DNA from 2 places in the Rhodoferax ferrireducens T118 genome. Region 2 is predicted to be linked to the other one. Evidence: riboswitches for the same ligand, from Rfam matches in the RefSeq annotation. Region 2 holds a riboswitch; the other holds the start of a gene.

Region 1 (7,926 bases), 890 kb from region 2:
CGCGACCGTGCCGTCCGTCTCGCTGCCACCATGACCAGGGAACTGCGCGAGAGTGAAGAAAAGTTCCGCGCCATCGCCGACTGCACCGTCAACCTGGAAGTCTGGTGGGGGCTCGACGGCCGGCCACGCTGGATCAACCCCTCGGTCAAGGACTACAGCGGCTATACCGTGCAGGAGTGCCTGGCCATGCCCGACTTCGCTGGTACGCTGATTCATCCTGAAGACATGCCGCGTGTTGCACCCGAGTTGCAGAAGGGGCTGCAGGGCCTGCGGGGCGACGACCTGGAATTCCGGTGTGTCCGCAAGGATGGCTCCGTGTTCTGGCTGTCCGCGTCCTGGGTCCCCATCCAAGACGCCAAAGGGGTCTTCACGGGCTTTCGCACCAGCGGACGCGACGTCACCGACCGCAAACAGGCCGAGGCCGAACTGCGCATCGCCGCTGTCGCCTTCGACTCGCTGGAGGGCATGATGATGACCGATGCCAGCAGCGTGATCCTGCGGGTCAACAAGGCATTCACCGAGATCACGGGTTACTCGGCCGAGGAAGCCGTGGGTCAGACGCCACGGCTGATTCAATCGGGCCGTCACGGCGAGGACTTTTATCGCGCCATGTGGGACGACATCCGCCGCAAGGGCGGCTGGCAGGGCGAAGTCTGGAACCGGCGCAAGAGTGGCGAGGTCTATCCGCAATTGCTCAGCATCTCGGTGGTGAAGGATGCCGATGGCACCGTGACCCATTACATCGCCGCGCACCATGATATTTCGGAGCGCAAGAACGCAGAGGAAAGGATCAAGGAGTTGGCTTTTTTTGACCAGCTCACGGGTCTGGCCAATCGAACGCTCTTGCTCGATCGCGCCGTACAGACCATGGCCGCGAGTTCGCGTGACGGCAGTTTCGGCGCGCTGATGTTCATTGACCTCGACAATTTCAAGATGCTCAACGACACACTGGGCCATGACATGGGGGACATCTTGCTCAAGCAGGTGGCGCAGCGTCTGAACACCTGTGTGCGGGACGGCGACACCGTCGCCCGGCTCGGCGGGGATGAATTCGTCGTCAAGCTGGCAGGTCTGGGCACAGTGGCGGGAGAGGCCGCGGTCAGTGCCGAAACCGTTGCAGACAAGATTCTCACCGCCCTCAACCAGACCTACCAGCTGGGCAGTGTGGCCTACCACAGCACACCGAGCATTGGTGTGACGCTGTTCAAAGGGCAGAGCGTCGCGATCGAGGAGTTGATGAAGCAGGCTGATCTTGCCATGTACCGGGCCAAGGCCGCCAGTCGCAATACGGTTCGCTTCTTTGATCCGGCCATGGAATCCGTCATGATGGTGCGTGCCGCGCTGGAGCGCGATCTGCGTCAGGCCCTGGAGGAGCATCAGTTCGTGCTCCATTACCAGGCCCAGGTCGCGGGGGATTACCACTTGACAGGTGCCGAAGTCTTGGTGCGCTGGCAGCATCCCCAGCGCGGCATGGTGTGGCCCGATGACTTCATTCCTGCCGCCGAAGAAACCGGCTTGATTTTGCCTTTGGGCCACTGGGTACTGCAAACTGCCTGCACCCAGCTGACGATCTGGGCGGCGCGGCCCGAGACGGCCGATCTCACGGTGGCGGTGAATGTCAGCGCTCAGCAGTTCCGCCAGCCCGACTTCGTGGCCCAGGTGCTGGCGGTCCTCGCTGCGACCGGGGCCAACCCGCAGCGCCTCAAGCTGGAGCTGACTGAAAGCCTGCTGGTGTCGAATGTGCAAGACCTGATCGAGAAAATGGCGGCGTTGAAAGCCAAGGGCGTGGGCTTCTCGCTGGACGACTTCGGCACCGGCTTTTCCTCGCTGTCTTACCTGAAGCGGCTGCCGCTGGATCAGCTCAAGATTGACAAGTCCTTTGTGCGTGACGTGCTCACCGATCCCAATGACGCCGCCATTGCCAAGACCATCATTGCGCTGGCCCAGAGCCTGGCGCTGGGCGTCATCGCAGAAGGGGTGGAAACGTCAGCGCAACGGGACTTCCTGGCCCAGGCAGGCTGCCAGGCCTATCAGGGCTATTTCTTCAGCCGACCGGTGCCGCTCGAAGATTTCGAGCAGCTTTGCGCAGCGGGCTTGCGTGCGCCGGCAGGCGTCTGAATGACCACTGCCAAGTCGCAGACAGCTCGCTGCAGGAGATAGCCAACGGACTGCCCGACAGTTTGCGTGAACCCGAAACAGCTGCCAGGTTGGGGGGGAGATGAATTTACCGTGTTGTTGCAAAACCTAACAGGGCTGCGTGATGACGCCGTCGCGGTCGCTGAAAAATTGTTGCGGAGCCTGGCCATGCCCGTCCAGTTTGACGCCGCGCGGCATGGCTTTTGACGCGGTGCCTGGCGTCTTTGTCGCCAATTGGCGCGTTTGGGGTGCGGTCAAGCGCATGGCTTGGTTTGTGCCCTGGCGCAGGCTTTTACAATCGCAGCAGTTTATTCGCCAAACACCGCATCCCTTCAGAATGTGGTTTTGTGGGCTTCTCCAGACTTGAAACCAGGACTCAGATATGACTTCAACACTTGCCACGGTTCAACCGGGATCTTTCCTCACGCTGCATTACCGCATGGCCGGGCCGGTCGGTGATGTGATCAACACCTTTGACGGCAAACCCGCCACGCTGACGCTGGGCACCGGTGAGCTCTCGCCCACGCTGGAGGCTTATTTGCTGGGCCTGCCCGAAGGCACCCACACCACGTTTGAGCTGCCTGCGGGCACCGCATTTGGCCCGCACAACCCGGCCATGCTGCAATGGCTGGCGCGCCAGGAACTGATCGACATGGGTGAGCCCGATGAAGAGTATGCGGTGGGCGATGTGCTGCAGTTCCCCACGCCGGACGGCAAGGGCAAGTTTGCCGGTTCGGTACAGGATTTCAGAAGCGATGAGAAGGGCGACGCCGTGTTGTTTGACTTCAACCACCCGCTGGCCGGTCGTGCCGTGACCTTTGAGGTGCATGTGATCGGAATTCTGTGACAGCCAGCGCACCCCAGGACATCCTGCTGGCCGAGCCGCGCGGCTTTTGCGCCGGTGTGGACCGGGCCATCGAGATTGTGGAGCGAGCGCTGCAGAAATTTGGTGCTCCCATCTACGTGCGCCATGAAATTGTGCACAACACCTACGTGGTGAATGACCTGAAGGCCAAAGGTGCTATATTTATCGAAGCACTGGATGACGTGCCTGCGGGGGCTACGCTCATATTTTCGGCCCATGGCGTGAGCCGGGCGGTGCAGCTGGAGGCTGCCGCGCGGGGTTTTCAGGTGTTCGATGCCACCTGTCCGCTGGTGAGCAAGGTGCATGTGGAAGTGGCCAAACTGCATAAGGAAGGCTATGAGTTCATCATGATCGGCCACAAGGGACACCCCGAGGTCGAAGGCACCATGGGACAGTTAGAGGGCGGCATTCATCTGGTGGAGAGTGTGCTTGACGTGGCGCGCATCAACCCGGCGCAGACCGACAAACTGGCGGTGGTGACGCAAACCACGCTCAGTGTGGACGACGCGGCTGACATTGCGGCGGCCATCAAGGCACGGTTTCCGAAGGTGCGCGAGCCCAAGCAGCAAGACATTTGCTACGCCACGCAAAACCGGCAGGACGCCGTCAAAGTGATGAGCCCGCTGGTTGATGTCGTGATCGTGGTGGGCAGCCCGACCAGCTCCAACAGCAGGCGGCTGCGTGAAGTGGCGCGCAAGCTCGGCACCGAAAGCCACATGGTCGATGGCCCGGACGAATTGCAGGCGCAGTGGTTTGAGGGTCGCCAGCACGTGGGTTTGACCGCCGGTGCATCGGCCCCCGACATCCTGGTACGCCAGGTGATTGACCGCATCAAGGCACTGGGCGCGGTGTCGGTGCGCAAGATGGCTGGCACGCCGGAGACCGTCAAGTTTCCGCTGCCCAAGGGCTTGCGTCTGAAGGATACCGAGGACCTGGGTTAGCTATTTAGTTTATAGCTGCTTGCGCAATAACAACGGGCGCTCCACATGATTCCCACCGCCGAAGGGCCGCTGACCAACTTGGTGCGTGATGTGAGATTCAACCCGCAACTCATCTGCCTGATAGGCGCTGAGTGCACCGGCAAAACGACGTTGGCAAAAGCCCTGGCCGCGCATTTTTCCAGCCTGTGGGTGCCAGAGCATCTGCGCTCTTTTTGTGACTTGCAGGGCCGCACGCCCAGGGCTGATGAGCAGGTGTTGATCATGCGTGCCCAGTTTGAGCAAGAAGAGCAGGCGGCAGCACTGGCCCGGCAAACGGCTTGCCCGTATGTGCTCTGTGACAGTGCGCCGCTGCTCACCGCGATTTACAGCGACTTTTATTTCTCCGACCCCTCGCTTTTTGAGTGCGCCCATGTCTTGCATACCCGCTATGCCTTGACGCTGCTCTTGCAGCCAGACATGCCGTGGGTGTCTGATGGCCTGCAGCGTGACGGTGACCCCGCGCGGGCCGCCATTCACGCCAGGCTGCGGCACGAGCTTCACGCCATGCGCCACCCGTGTATTGAGGTGTCTGGCTCGGGTGACCGCCGACTGCAGGCCGCGATTCTTGCGGTTGAGACACTCACAAGCTGAACATGGGCCCCGCGCTGGCTGCAAGCGCCGCGCCCGTGCCGCTTGAACTGCATCATTACAATGGCGAGTTCACCGGGGGTGTCCGTTGCAAGATGGTCTGAGAAATACCCCACTCACCTGATCTGGATCATGCCAGCGTAGGGAGCGTGAAGGTTGGCCTTCATCCCGGCGTTTTGTGCGTTGGCGCATCGAAAGGCTTTGCCATGAACCGTCGTCTTTTCACGCTGGCCGCCACCGCGCTGGCTGCGTTCTCGCTGTCAACCCAAGCCCGTGCGGCCGATGAACTGCGCGTGATGGTGCACAGTTCTTTTTCACTGCCCAAGCCCCTGCTGGCGCAGTTTGAAGCGCAAAACGGCATCCGGCTGGCCATCATCAAGGGCGGTGACGCGGGTGAAATGCTCAACAAGTTGATTTTGACCCGTGCCCAACCCATCGCCGATGTGGTGTTTGGCATTGACAACACGCTGGTGGGCAAGGCGCTGGCCGCTGGTGTGCTGGAGCCTGCGCTGCCCCAGACCGCCGAAGCGCCCGATGCCAATCTGGGGGCTGCGCTGGCGGCGGTGGACTATGGCTTCGTGACCTTGAATTACGACAAAGCGGCTGTGGCCAAACGCGGCATCAGTTTGCCGAAAACCTTGCAGGATTTGACGCTGCCCGCCTACAAGAACTGGTTGGTCACACCCAACCCCGCCACCAGCAGCACCGGCTACGCCTTCATGTTGGCCACCATTTCCGCCATGGGCGAAGAGCCCGCCTTTGCCTGGTGGGCGCAGATGCGCGGCAACGGCCTCAAGGTGGTCAAGGGCTGGAGCGAAGCTTATTACACCGACTTTGCGCGTAACAAGGGTGCCTACCCGCTGGTGGTGAGTTACGCCACCAGTCCGGCCGCCGAGGTGTTTTACAGCAAGGAAAAAACGCCAGAGTCGCCCACGGCGAGCCTGAACCTCAAGGGCGGCGTTTTCCGCCAGGTGGAAGGTGTGGGCCTGGTCAAAGGGGGTGGCCAGCGGGCGACGGCTTTGAAGTTTGTCGATTTTCTGCGTTCTGCCCCCGTGCAAGAGGCCCTGCAAACGGCGATGTGGATGTACCCGGTGCAGGCCAAAACCCCGCTTGCGGAGGTGATGCGCCACGCCGCCGAGCCGACCGAGTTTGAAGCCCCGGCGACCCAAGTGGTAGCCGGCAAGGGTGCGCAGTGGGTCGCACGCTGGACCAAAGTGGTGCTCAAGTAGCGCGGCAGTCGATGTCGCCCGTCGCCTTGCCTGGCTGGTTGCGCCGCAGCGTTTGGCTCGGGCTGCTGCCTGCTGTTGCTTTGCTGGTGCTGCTGATTGCGCCGCTGGGCCGGCTGGTGCTGGCCGGGTGGGCGGGTGATGTCAGTTTGACCGGTGCAGCCGCTACCGAGGCATGGTCGTTTTGGTTGCCCTGGCAAGACGATTACCTGCGCTGGCGCGTGCTCTGGTCGCTCGCGCAAGCGGGCATCACCTGCGTGCTGGCATTGGCGTTGGGCTTGCCGCTGGCGTGGGTGCTGGCCCGCTTTCAGTTTGCGGGACGTACGCTGGTGCTGCGCTTGTTGATGCTGCCGTTTGTGGTGCCCACCCTGGTGGCGGCTCTGGGTGTGTTGGCGCTGTGGGGTCCGCGCGGCGTGCTCGGTGGCTGGCTCGGTGTCAACCTGCACAACACGCCCTGGCTGCTGCTGTACGGCAACCTGTTTTTCAACCTGTGTCTGGTGGTGCGCGCCGGGGTCGATGCGCTCGGCCAGGTGAATGCGCGCCAGGTGGCGGCGGCACGCTCGTTGGGCGCCACGCCGTGGCGGGCGTTTTGGCGGGTCGAGTGGCCGTCGATCGCGCCGTGGCTGATGTCGAGCTTGTGCCTGGTGTTTTTGTATTGCTTTGCCGGCTTTGGCCTGGCCCTGGTGCTGGGCGGTCAGCGTTACGCCACTGTGGAGGTGGAGATTTACACCCTGGTGGCACACGAGCTGCAACTGGGCCAAGCCAGCGTGCTGGCGCTGTGGATGCTGCTGCTGACGGGTACGGTGGCGCTGGTCTATGCCCTGCTTGAGAAACGCCTGGCGGCTCCCGGCCGCGTGGAACCCATTGCGCGCAGGCCGCCCCACGGCATGGCTCAATGGCTGGCCTTGCTGGCGGCGCTCGGGGTGCTGTTTGTGATTTGCGCGCTGCCCGTTCTGGCCATCGTCTGGCGCGCGCTGGATGCAGGTTGGGCCACTTGGGTCACTGTGCTGGATGCAGAGGTGCGTGGCGCTCTCTGGAATACCTTGCGCTTTTCTGCGCTGGCCTTGGCTGTGGCGACGCTGTTGGGTGTGCTGCACGCGCTGGCTGCAGAGCGCTCGGTGCCCTGGCGCGCCGCGGCATTTCTGCCGTTTGTGGTGTCACCGGTGACCGTGGCGTTTGGCCTGCTGTTGTTGTACCCGAGTTGGACGGCCAGTTTGCCCCTGCTACTGGCAGCCTACGCCGTGCTGGCCTACCCCTTTGTCGCCAAATCCTTGTCAGCCGGTTTGGACAGCCTGCCCCCGCATGTGCTGCACGCTGCCCGCACGCTGGGTGCCAGTCCGCAGCGTACTTTTTGGCGTGTCACCCTGCCGCTGTTGCGCCCCGCTTTACGCCGGGGCATGGCGTTTGCAGCCGCCACGGCGCTGGGTGAGTTTGCGGTGACGCTATTCTTGTCGCGCCCCGAGTGGGCCACGCTCACGACCTTGATTTACCAGCGCCTGGGTCACCCGGGGGAGAGCAGTCTGGATCAGGCCATGGTGCTGGCGTGCCTGCTGATGCTGTTGGCCTTGTTGGCGTTCTTGCTGATTGAGTGGCCGGCGGCCGATCATCACGATCGCAGGCGCTCACCGGCAAGTGCTGTGGCTGTGGGGGCGTTTCTTCATGCTTGAGCTGCGCCATATCAGTCAGAACTATGGTGATCGGGTCCTGCTGCAAGACATCAACCTGCAAGTGGCTGCCGGTGAAATTGTGGCCCTGCTGGGGCCATCGGGCAGCGGCAAGAGCACGCTGCTCAGCATCGTGGCGGGCTTGCAACCGCCACTCAAGGGCAGCGTCTGGTTTGATGGCCAGGACATTACCCGGGTGCCGCCCGAGCGGCGCCACTTTGCCCTCATGTTCCAGGACTTTGCGCTGTTTGCGCACTTGAATGTGCTCGATAACGTCGCTTTTGGGCTGGTGGAGCAGCGGCTTGCCAAATCGGACGCGCGCGCGAGAGCAGCGCGGATGCTGGAGCGTTTTGGTCTGCTTGATCATGCCCGGCACAAGGTGTGGACGCTCTCGGGCGGTGAGCAGCAGCGTGTCGCGCTGGCGCGGGCCCTGATCACGAATCCGCGTGCGCTGCTGCTGGACGAGC
Region 2 (7,926 bases):
GCGCTGCGATGTGCCGGCGCCAGGCGCCAAAGCGAGATCGGCGTGGGCCGTGACGATGGTCTGCACCATGCTGTCATGCTGGCTCATGTAGCGGCTCCAAGCTGATGCCAAAAGGGTGTGCCCAGCACGGGGGTGCTGGGCTGCGCCGCCTGCTGCTCGGGCATGGCGCCGCTTAAATATGCAGTGCGTCCCGCCTGGGTGGCAGCGGCAAAAGCTCCTGCCATGGCCACGGGGTCTTGCGCCAGGGCCACGGCGGTGTTGAGCAGCACGCCGTCAAAACCCCATTCCATCACCTGGCAAGCGTGTGATGGCAGGCCCAAGCCGGCGTCCACGATCATGGGCACGCTCAGGCGCTCACGCAGGGTGCGCAGCGCGTAGGCGTTGATGGGGCCTTTGCCGGTGCCAATCGGCGCCGCCCACGGCATGATGGCCTGGCAACCTGCGTCCACCAGGCGCTGGCACAGCACCAGGTCTTCCGTGCAATACGGCAGCACGTTGAAGCCCTCCTTGATCAGCTGGCTGGCCGCCTGCACCAGATTCAGGGTGTCAGGCTGCAAGGTGTAGTCGTCGCCAATGAGTTCGAGCTTGATCCAGGGCGTCTCAAACACCTCGCGTGCCATCTGCGCGGTCGTGATGACCTCCTGCATGCTGTGGCAACCGGCGGTGTTGGGCAGCACCGGCGTACCCAGTGTTCTTAGCAGTTCCCAAAACCGGTTAGGTGTATCCGGGTCGCTGACGTTTTGTCGCCGCAGCGATGCGGTGAGCATGGCCGGCTGGGCCAGGCGCAGCGCCGCCTCCAGAATGCGTGGCGAGGGGTAACGGGAGGTGCCCAGCAACAAGCGGCTGTCAAAGCGCTGGCCGTACAGCAGCAATGGATCGGCGCTGGGGGTATCTGCGCTTGAATTCAGGGAGGTCATTGACATGGTGAAAATTTTCTAAAACGTTCCGGGACCCCTATCCGCCAGTGACCGGTGCAATGATGTCGATCCGGTCGTCGCGCTGCAGTCGGGTTTGGCTGTAGCGGGTATGGGGCACAAACTGCAGGTTCACGGCCGCCGCAAAAGGCGCCCGCGCTTGCAGCAACTCAATCGCATCGGCCAGTGTGGCACCCTCAGGGAGAGTGTGCCGGGTCTGGTTGATGATGACGTTCATGGCAATTGGTGGATCGACAGGGCAAAATCGTTCGCCAGCGGCGATGCGCCGGTTTCAAACAGTTCCAGCGCCACATCCAGCAGGGCCGGGGCCATCAGGTAGCCGTGGCGATAGAGGCCGTTGATTTGCATCACGCGCGGGCCCAACTGGCGGATGCAGGGCAGGTTGTCGGGCAAGGCTGGGCGGCACTGGGCGACCAATTCCACAATGCGCGCCTCGGCAAAACCACTGTCCACCGTATAGGCGGCGCCGAGCAGCTCCAGCGCTGAGCGCACGCTCATCGGTGAGAGGTCATCGGACTCAATTTCGGTGGCGCCGACCAGAAAATAGCCGTCTTGTTTGGGCGCAATGTAGATCGGGTAGCGCGGATGGAGCAGTCGCGTGGGGCGCGACAGTTTCACGTGCGGCGCCAGCAGCGTGATGATCTCGCCGCGCACGCCACGCAACGCGGACCACTGCGGGTGCGCACCCAAGCCCCGGCAGTCAAATACCCAGTGGGGCTGCCCCGGCTGCCCCGGGGAGAAGTCGCTGAGGACGCGTGGACTGTTCCAGTGAATCGTCACCTGCAGTCGCTGGAGTTGATGCAGCGTGGCGGCGAGCAACTGGTGGTTGTCCAACTGGCCTTCGCCCGGCAGGTAGAGGCCTTGTGAAAAATGCGCAGCCAGACAGGGCTCCAACCGAGCGATGCCCGACGCATCCAGCGGCTGCGCTATGGGCAGCGTTGGCAGGCGTTGCGCCGTGGCATCAAGCTGGCGTGAAAAGCGTGTTGCCTCAGCCACATCTTGCCGATGCCAGACCACCATCGTGCCCTGCTGCTGAAAGAACACCGGCTCATCGAGTTGCGCAATCAGCGCAGGCCAGCGGCCGAGCCCGTACACGCCCATTTTCACCACCGGGTCCTCGGCGACGGCCGACTCCGCCAGCGGTGCCAACATGGCTGCCGCGGCACGGGCCGCCGAGTTCAGCGCCTCGGGGCCACCCGCATCAAATAATTCAAGCTGGTGACCTGCACGGGCCAATTCACACGCGAGCAAGCGCCCCATCAGACCGGCACCCAAAATAACGATGTTCATGCGGGTTCTCCCAATTGATTCATAGACACGTTGGCGCGTGTCAACCAGGCCAAGCCAAAGGTCAGTGCCAGCGTGGGTAAGGCAGCACCCCATTGCGGCGCCCATTTCGCCAGCAAGTGATAGACCGCAATGCCAGCCAGCCACAGCAAAGCGGCACTGAAGTCCACCTTGCGCTGCATTGGTTGCAAGCGCACTGAAACACCGCTCAGGCGCCCCAGAATAACCCCGTACAGCGGCACAAAAACCGAGCTCAACAACAACAAAAACGGCTCCAGACTGTGCATCGGCAACACCAGCGCCAGGCCCGTGCACAGCAACGCCAGCCCGAGCCCCCATTGCCGCACCGTCCATGACGACTTGATGCTGTGCGCCGACACCGCGCCAGAGTAGACGTCGCCATAGGCGTTGTCAATTTCATCCACCAGGATCAGGCTCAGCGCGATCAGCCCGCCCTGTGCCAGCAGCAGGGCGCTGACCAGATTGACATCGGGCTGCGCCACACTGACCACCATCACGCCGAGTGCGTAACACCAGATGTTGGCCAGCGCGTAGCCGAGCCAGGTGCCGCTCAGGGCGCTGCGGCCTGACTTGCCGTAGCGCGCATAGTCGGCCACCAGCGGCAGCCATGACACCGGCATGGCGATGACCAGGTCCATCGCCGAGAGCATGCCCATGCTGCCATCGCCCTCTCTGGCCCAAAACGCTTCAAGCCCCTTGCTGTGCAGTTGGCCGCCAAACTGCCAGGTCAGCCACAACAGCGACGCAATCACCAGCGGCAGGCCGACCCGGCTGATGACTTTTCGCACCAGCTGCGTCATGGAGCCTGCCAGCAGCAGCGTCAGCACCGCGCCCCACAACAGCGTGGTGACGACGATGCCGCCCGTGCCGTCCAGCGACAGACCCAAAGATTGTTGGGCGATGGCGGCCGTGCCGTCGCGCATCACCACCAGCTCAAAGGTGGTCCAGCCGATGAGCTGGGCCAGGTTCAACAGCACCGGCAAACGTGCAAAGTAACTGCCATAGGTGGCGTGCATCAGGCCGGCGCTGGACAGGCCGCTGTCGCAACCCAGCTTGGCCGTCCAGGCCAGCAGGCCGGCGCCCAGCAGCGATCCCAGCACAATGGCAATGACCGCATCACGGCTGCCCACGGCCGGCACCAGGTAAGCGCCGACCTGCATCACCAGCAGGCCCACGCCCAGGCTGAACCAGAGGGAGGCGTGGTCGTGCCAGCTAAAGACCCGCTCAGCGGTCCCCACTGGCGTTAAAGCCTGGTTGACCTGGTCGGTGAAATTTGTATTTGCCATCTATTTGCTCCATGCAAAAAAGTTGGCAGGTTGGCTGAATCTGAAAACGCAGTTGTGTCAGCAGAGAAGGCGGTGACACCTATGTTCAGACTTGCTTCCCTGCGCGAGGATTACCTCAGTCAGGTTCAAAGGGACTTTCTCAGTCACCCGCTTTCATTAAAAGCCTGGCAACACCCCTAGCGAAATGCGCTCCAGCGAAAGAGCGCGATGCAGATTCTACTCAGTCAAACACCGGCGACTCTACCCCCAACACTTTGTGCAGCTTCGGACTGGTGGTGGTGTACTGCAAAAAGACCTTTTTTTCGGGCGAAATGATCGGCATGGCGCCAAAGGCGGCGAGTGCGCATTCATGAAAGCCACTCAAGATCAGTTTCTTTTTGCCGGGGTAGATGTTGATATCGCCGACGGCAAAAATACCTGGCTCGCTGGTTGAAAACTTCTCGGTGTCCACCTTGAGCTGTTTGCGCTCGATGTCCAGACCCCACTCGGCAATGGGGCCGAGTTTGGGCGACAAACCAAAAAATACCAGTAACACATCGAGCGGCACGACACGGGTGACGCCGTCAGCACCGGTGACTTTGATGCCGGTCAGCAGGCTGTCCTGGGCTTCAAAGCCGGTGACTTGACCCACGATGAACTGCATCTCCAGCGCGTCGCACAGTTCGCGCATCTTGGCCACACTCGCCGGCGCCGCCTTGAAGCCGTCGCGACGATGGATCAGGATCACGCTGGCGGCTTTGTTGGGGCCGTCCTTGACAAAGTCCAGGGCCCAGTCGAGGGCGGAATCGCCGCCACCGACGATGACCAGATTCTTGTCCGCAAAATCGGCCGGGTTGCGCACGCGGTAAAACAATTGCGAGTCTTCAAACACCTCCAGGCCGTCAACCTTGAGGGTGCGCGGCTGGAAGGCGCCCACGCCTGCAGCAATGAAGATGGTTTTGCTCAGGAAGCGTGTGCCCTTGGAGGTTTCTACAAAAAAACGTCCGTCGCTTTGTTTTTCCACCACCGTGACTTCCTGCCCGTAGTGAAAGGTGGCACCAAACGGCGCAATCTGTTTCAGCAGGTTTTGCGTCAGCTCCCGGCCGGTACAGACCGGCACCGCCGGAATGTCATAAATCGGTTTGTCCGGATAGAGCTCAATGCACTGACCGCCGGGGTAGGCCAGCGAATCGACCACGTGGGCCTTGATTTCGAGCAGGCCGAGTTCGAACACCTGAAACAGCCCGACCGGGCCGGCACCGACGATCACAGCGTCGGTTTCTATGGGGTCTTGATGGTTGCGCACCGGCGGGTCAACGAATCAGATACGGCAGCTTGCCGGTCTTGTCTTTCCACTCTTCGGCCTCAGGCAGCGCGGGCTTGCGCTTGGTGATGGTTTTCCAGCCTGGTAACTTGGCCAGCTCGGCGTTGATTTTGGTCATGTGCTGCTGATCTTTGGGCACGTCTTCTTCGGCGTAGATGGCGTTGACAGGGCACTCGGGGATGCAGACGGCGCAGTCAATGCACTCATCGGGGTCAATGGTCAGAAAGTTGGGGCCCTCGCGAAAGCAATCCACGGGACAGACATCAACGCAATCGGTGTACTTGCATTTGATACAGGCTTCAGTGACGGTATGTGTCATGTTGTGTTTTTCGACAAGGTGGGTGAAAAGCAGTGATTTTATTGGGTTTCAAGATCGATTGATCCAAATTGACCTTGCAGGCCACGGGATTACTTGAACGGAGTCAATTGATCAGCACCGCGCCCGAGGTTTTGTGCGAGGCCGTGTCCACCAGCACCAGCGCACCCAGCACCCGGGACTGGCTGAAGGGCCGCGCCGCTATCGGCTCTTGCAGCAGCAGCTCGACATGGCCGATGGCATTCGCGGCCAGCGCCGTGGCGGCTTCTTCGGCCAGGGTGTTGATGTCGAGCTTGTGCACGATGCGCTTGATCCGGGCTTTGACCCAGCGGTGCCCATGCAGCGCCCAATAAACGCGACCCGCGACCAGCGGCTCGTCGTCCATCCAGGCAACGGTGACCTTGAGTTCGCGGCTGGGTGCCAGGCTGGCGCTGGCTGGCACGGTATCGAAATCATCCTCGGCCATCGGGGTCTCTGTTGGAGCAGGTTCAACCGCCAGCAGCCAGTCGCCGCGCGACACATCGACCTCACGGTCCAGCACAATGCCGGCGCTGTGCCCGGCGGCCACCGCGCCGGGTTGGCGCGTGTGGCCCAGCACCTGTGCAATGCTGGCGCTCTGGCCGCTGGGCAACAGTTTGACGGTTTGCCCGACCTGGGCAAAACCGGTGGCGACACGGCCCCAAAAGACACGCCGACCCTGCGAGGTGTCGCTGCTGGAGGAGAATTTTTCGACCCACTGCACCGGAAAGGCCAGCGGCAAGGCGGTATCCGCCGGGGTCACGGGCAACAATTCCAGAATGTCGAGCAGACTCGGGCCGCTGTAGCCGCACCAGCCCTCGGCCGCTTCCACCACGTTGTGCCCCTTGAGCGCAGAAATCGGCACGATCGCCGCCACCTCAATGCCAGCGGCTTGCGAAAATGCTGCCAGCGCGTGGCTGATATTGGCAAACGCCAGTGCGGCCTGGCCCGCCGTCTCGGGCTTGGCCGTGTCTTCCAGCGCATCGAGCTTGTTGACGGCAAACACGATGCTGTTGACGCGCAGCAAGTGGGCCAGCAGCGAATGGCGCCGGGTTTGCGGCAGCAACTCCAGGTTGGGGCTTTGCCATTGCAGTTTGGTGGCATCGACCAGCACCACGGCGGCATCGGCGCTGCTGGCGGCGGTGACCATGTTGCGGGTGTATTGCTCGTGGCCGGGGGCATCGCCAATGATGAATTTGCGCTGCGCGGTGTTGAAGTAACGGTAGGCCACGTCGATGGTGATGCCTTGCTCGCGCTCGGCCGACAGGCCGTCGGTGAACTGCGCCAGGTCCGCCTCGCCGCTCTTGGAGACGTTGGCCAGTTGGTCCAACAGCACCGAGCGGCTGTCGATCAACAGGCGGCCAATCAGCGTACTTTTGCCGTCATCGACGCTGCCGCAGGTGATGAAGCGCAAGGCCGATTGCGTGTCAATATTTATATCATTTCGGCCGCTAGCCCCCGTGGAATAAGCGCGAGCAGCTATTGAAGTCGTAGTGTCCATCAGAAGTATCCGTCTTTCTTGCGCTTCTCCATCGAAGCCTCAGAGGTTTTGTCGTCCATGCGGGTCGCGCCGCGCTCGCTCACATCGGCGGCCAGGGTTTCGATCACGATGTCGTCCGGCGTCGCGGCCCGGCTTTCCACCGGGCAGGTGCAGGTGATGTCGCCCACGGTGCGAAACCGCACGTTGCGTGTTTGCACTTGCTCACCCGGCTTGGCCGGGGTCAAGTCGGTCACCGGCACCAGCAGGCCTTTGCGCTCCACCACCGCCCGTTGGTGCGTGTAATAAAGCGAGGGCAGGGCGACCCGTTCACGGGCAATGTACTGCCACACATCGAGCTCGGTCCAGTTGCTGATCGGGAATACCCGGAAGTGTTCACCTGGGTGCAGGCGAGTGTTGAACAGCGTCCACAGCTCGGGGCGTTGCTCTTTCGGTTGCCATTGACCAAAACTGTCGCGGTGGCTGAAGATGCGCTCCTTGGCGCGCGCCTTTTCTTCGTCACGCCGGGCCCCGCCAATCAGCGCGTCAAAGCGGAATTCTTCAATGGCTTCGAGCAGCGTGACCGACTGGTGCACGTTGCGGCTTTCGCCCGGATGCGCCAGCCGCACGGTGCCACGCGCCATCGAGTCTTCGACGCTGCGCACAATCAGCTCGGCGCCCAGCTCTTTGGCCCGGGCGTCACGGAAATCAGTGACCTCATGGAAGTTGTGGCCGGTGTCGATCATCAGCAGCGGGTAGGGAATGTGGCCGCCGGTTTTGCTGTCCATAAAGGCTTTTTCAGCGCACTTGAGCATCACCAGCGAGTCTTTGCCGCCGGAGAACAGCAAGGTCGGGCGCTCAAACGCGGCCGCCACCTCGCGCAGGATGAAGATGGTTTCTTCCTCCAGCGCATCGAGATGGGCGTTGCTGAGATGGTCAGGGCGGGGGTGGTGCGTCATGGGTTGCAGCAGGTTGGAAAGTATCGGGGCATTCATGTGGGGGCCTTTTCTGGCAGTGGGCTGGCTTTGACATGCAGGCCGCATTCTTTGGCTGTCTCGTCTTCCCACCACCAGCGCCCGGCGCGAAAATCTTCGCCCAGGCTGATGGCCCGGGTGCAGGGCGCGCAGCCGATGCTGGGGTAAAACTGGTCGTGCAGCGGGTTGTAGTCAATCTTGTTGATGGCGATGAAATGCCAGACGTCACCCCAGGTCCAGTTGGCCAGCGGGTTGAGCTTGACGCGGGTGGCATCTGAGGTGTCGATCAGGGGCACGTCCGCGCGCGCG

What was found. A riboswitch is a leader RNA that binds a small molecule or an ion and turns the genes downstream of it on or off. The one in region 2 is predicted to bind thiamine pyrophosphate.
Region 1: another riboswitch for thiamine pyrophosphate. It lies ahead of RFER_RS16435 (thiamine ABC transporter substrate-binding protein); the one in region 2 lies ahead of RFER_RS12445 (purine-cytosine permease family protein).

What each region holds. Positions count from the first base shown of each region.
Region 1 is NC_007908.1:3,595,959-3,603,884, reverse strand. It holds gene RFER_RS16455 (bifunctional diguanylate cyclase/phosphodiesterase) at 1-2,118, shown strand, start outside; gene RFER_RS24180 (hypothetical protein) at 2,245-2,394, opposite strand; gene RFER_RS16450 (FKBP-type peptidyl-prolyl cis-trans isomerase) at 2,519-2,983, shown strand; gene ispH (4-hydroxy-3-methylbut-2-enyl diphosphate reductase) at 2,980-3,942, shown strand; gene RFER_RS16440 (AAA family ATPase) at 3,988-4,572, shown strand; TPP riboswitch at 4,637-4,734, shown strand; gene RFER_RS16435 (thiamine ABC transporter substrate-binding protein) at 4,776-5,798, shown strand; gene RFER_RS16430 (ABC transporter permease) at 5,810-7,462, shown strand; gene RFER_RS16425 (ABC transporter ATP-binding protein) at 7,455-7,926, shown strand, end outside.
Region 2 is NC_007908.1:2,706,759-2,714,684, reverse strand. It holds gene RFER_RS12465 (thiamine phosphate synthase) at 1-87, opposite strand, end outside; gene RFER_RS12460 (thiazole synthase) at 84-923, opposite strand; gene thiS (sulfur carrier protein ThiS) at 955-1,152, opposite strand; gene RFER_RS12450 (FAD-dependent oxidoreductase) at 1,149-2,225, opposite strand; gene RFER_RS12445 (purine-cytosine permease family protein) at 2,222-3,529, opposite strand; TPP riboswitch at 3,609-3,717, opposite strand; gene RFER_RS12440 (NAD(P)/FAD-dependent oxidoreductase) at 3,750-4,814, opposite strand; gene fdxA (ferredoxin FdxA) at 4,822-5,151, opposite strand; gene RFER_RS12430 (sulfate adenylyltransferase subunit 1) at 5,255-6,667, opposite strand; gene cysD (sulfate adenylyltransferase subunit CysD) at 6,667-7,638, opposite strand; gene RFER_RS12420 (phosphoadenylyl-sulfate reductase) at 7,635-7,926, opposite strand, start outside.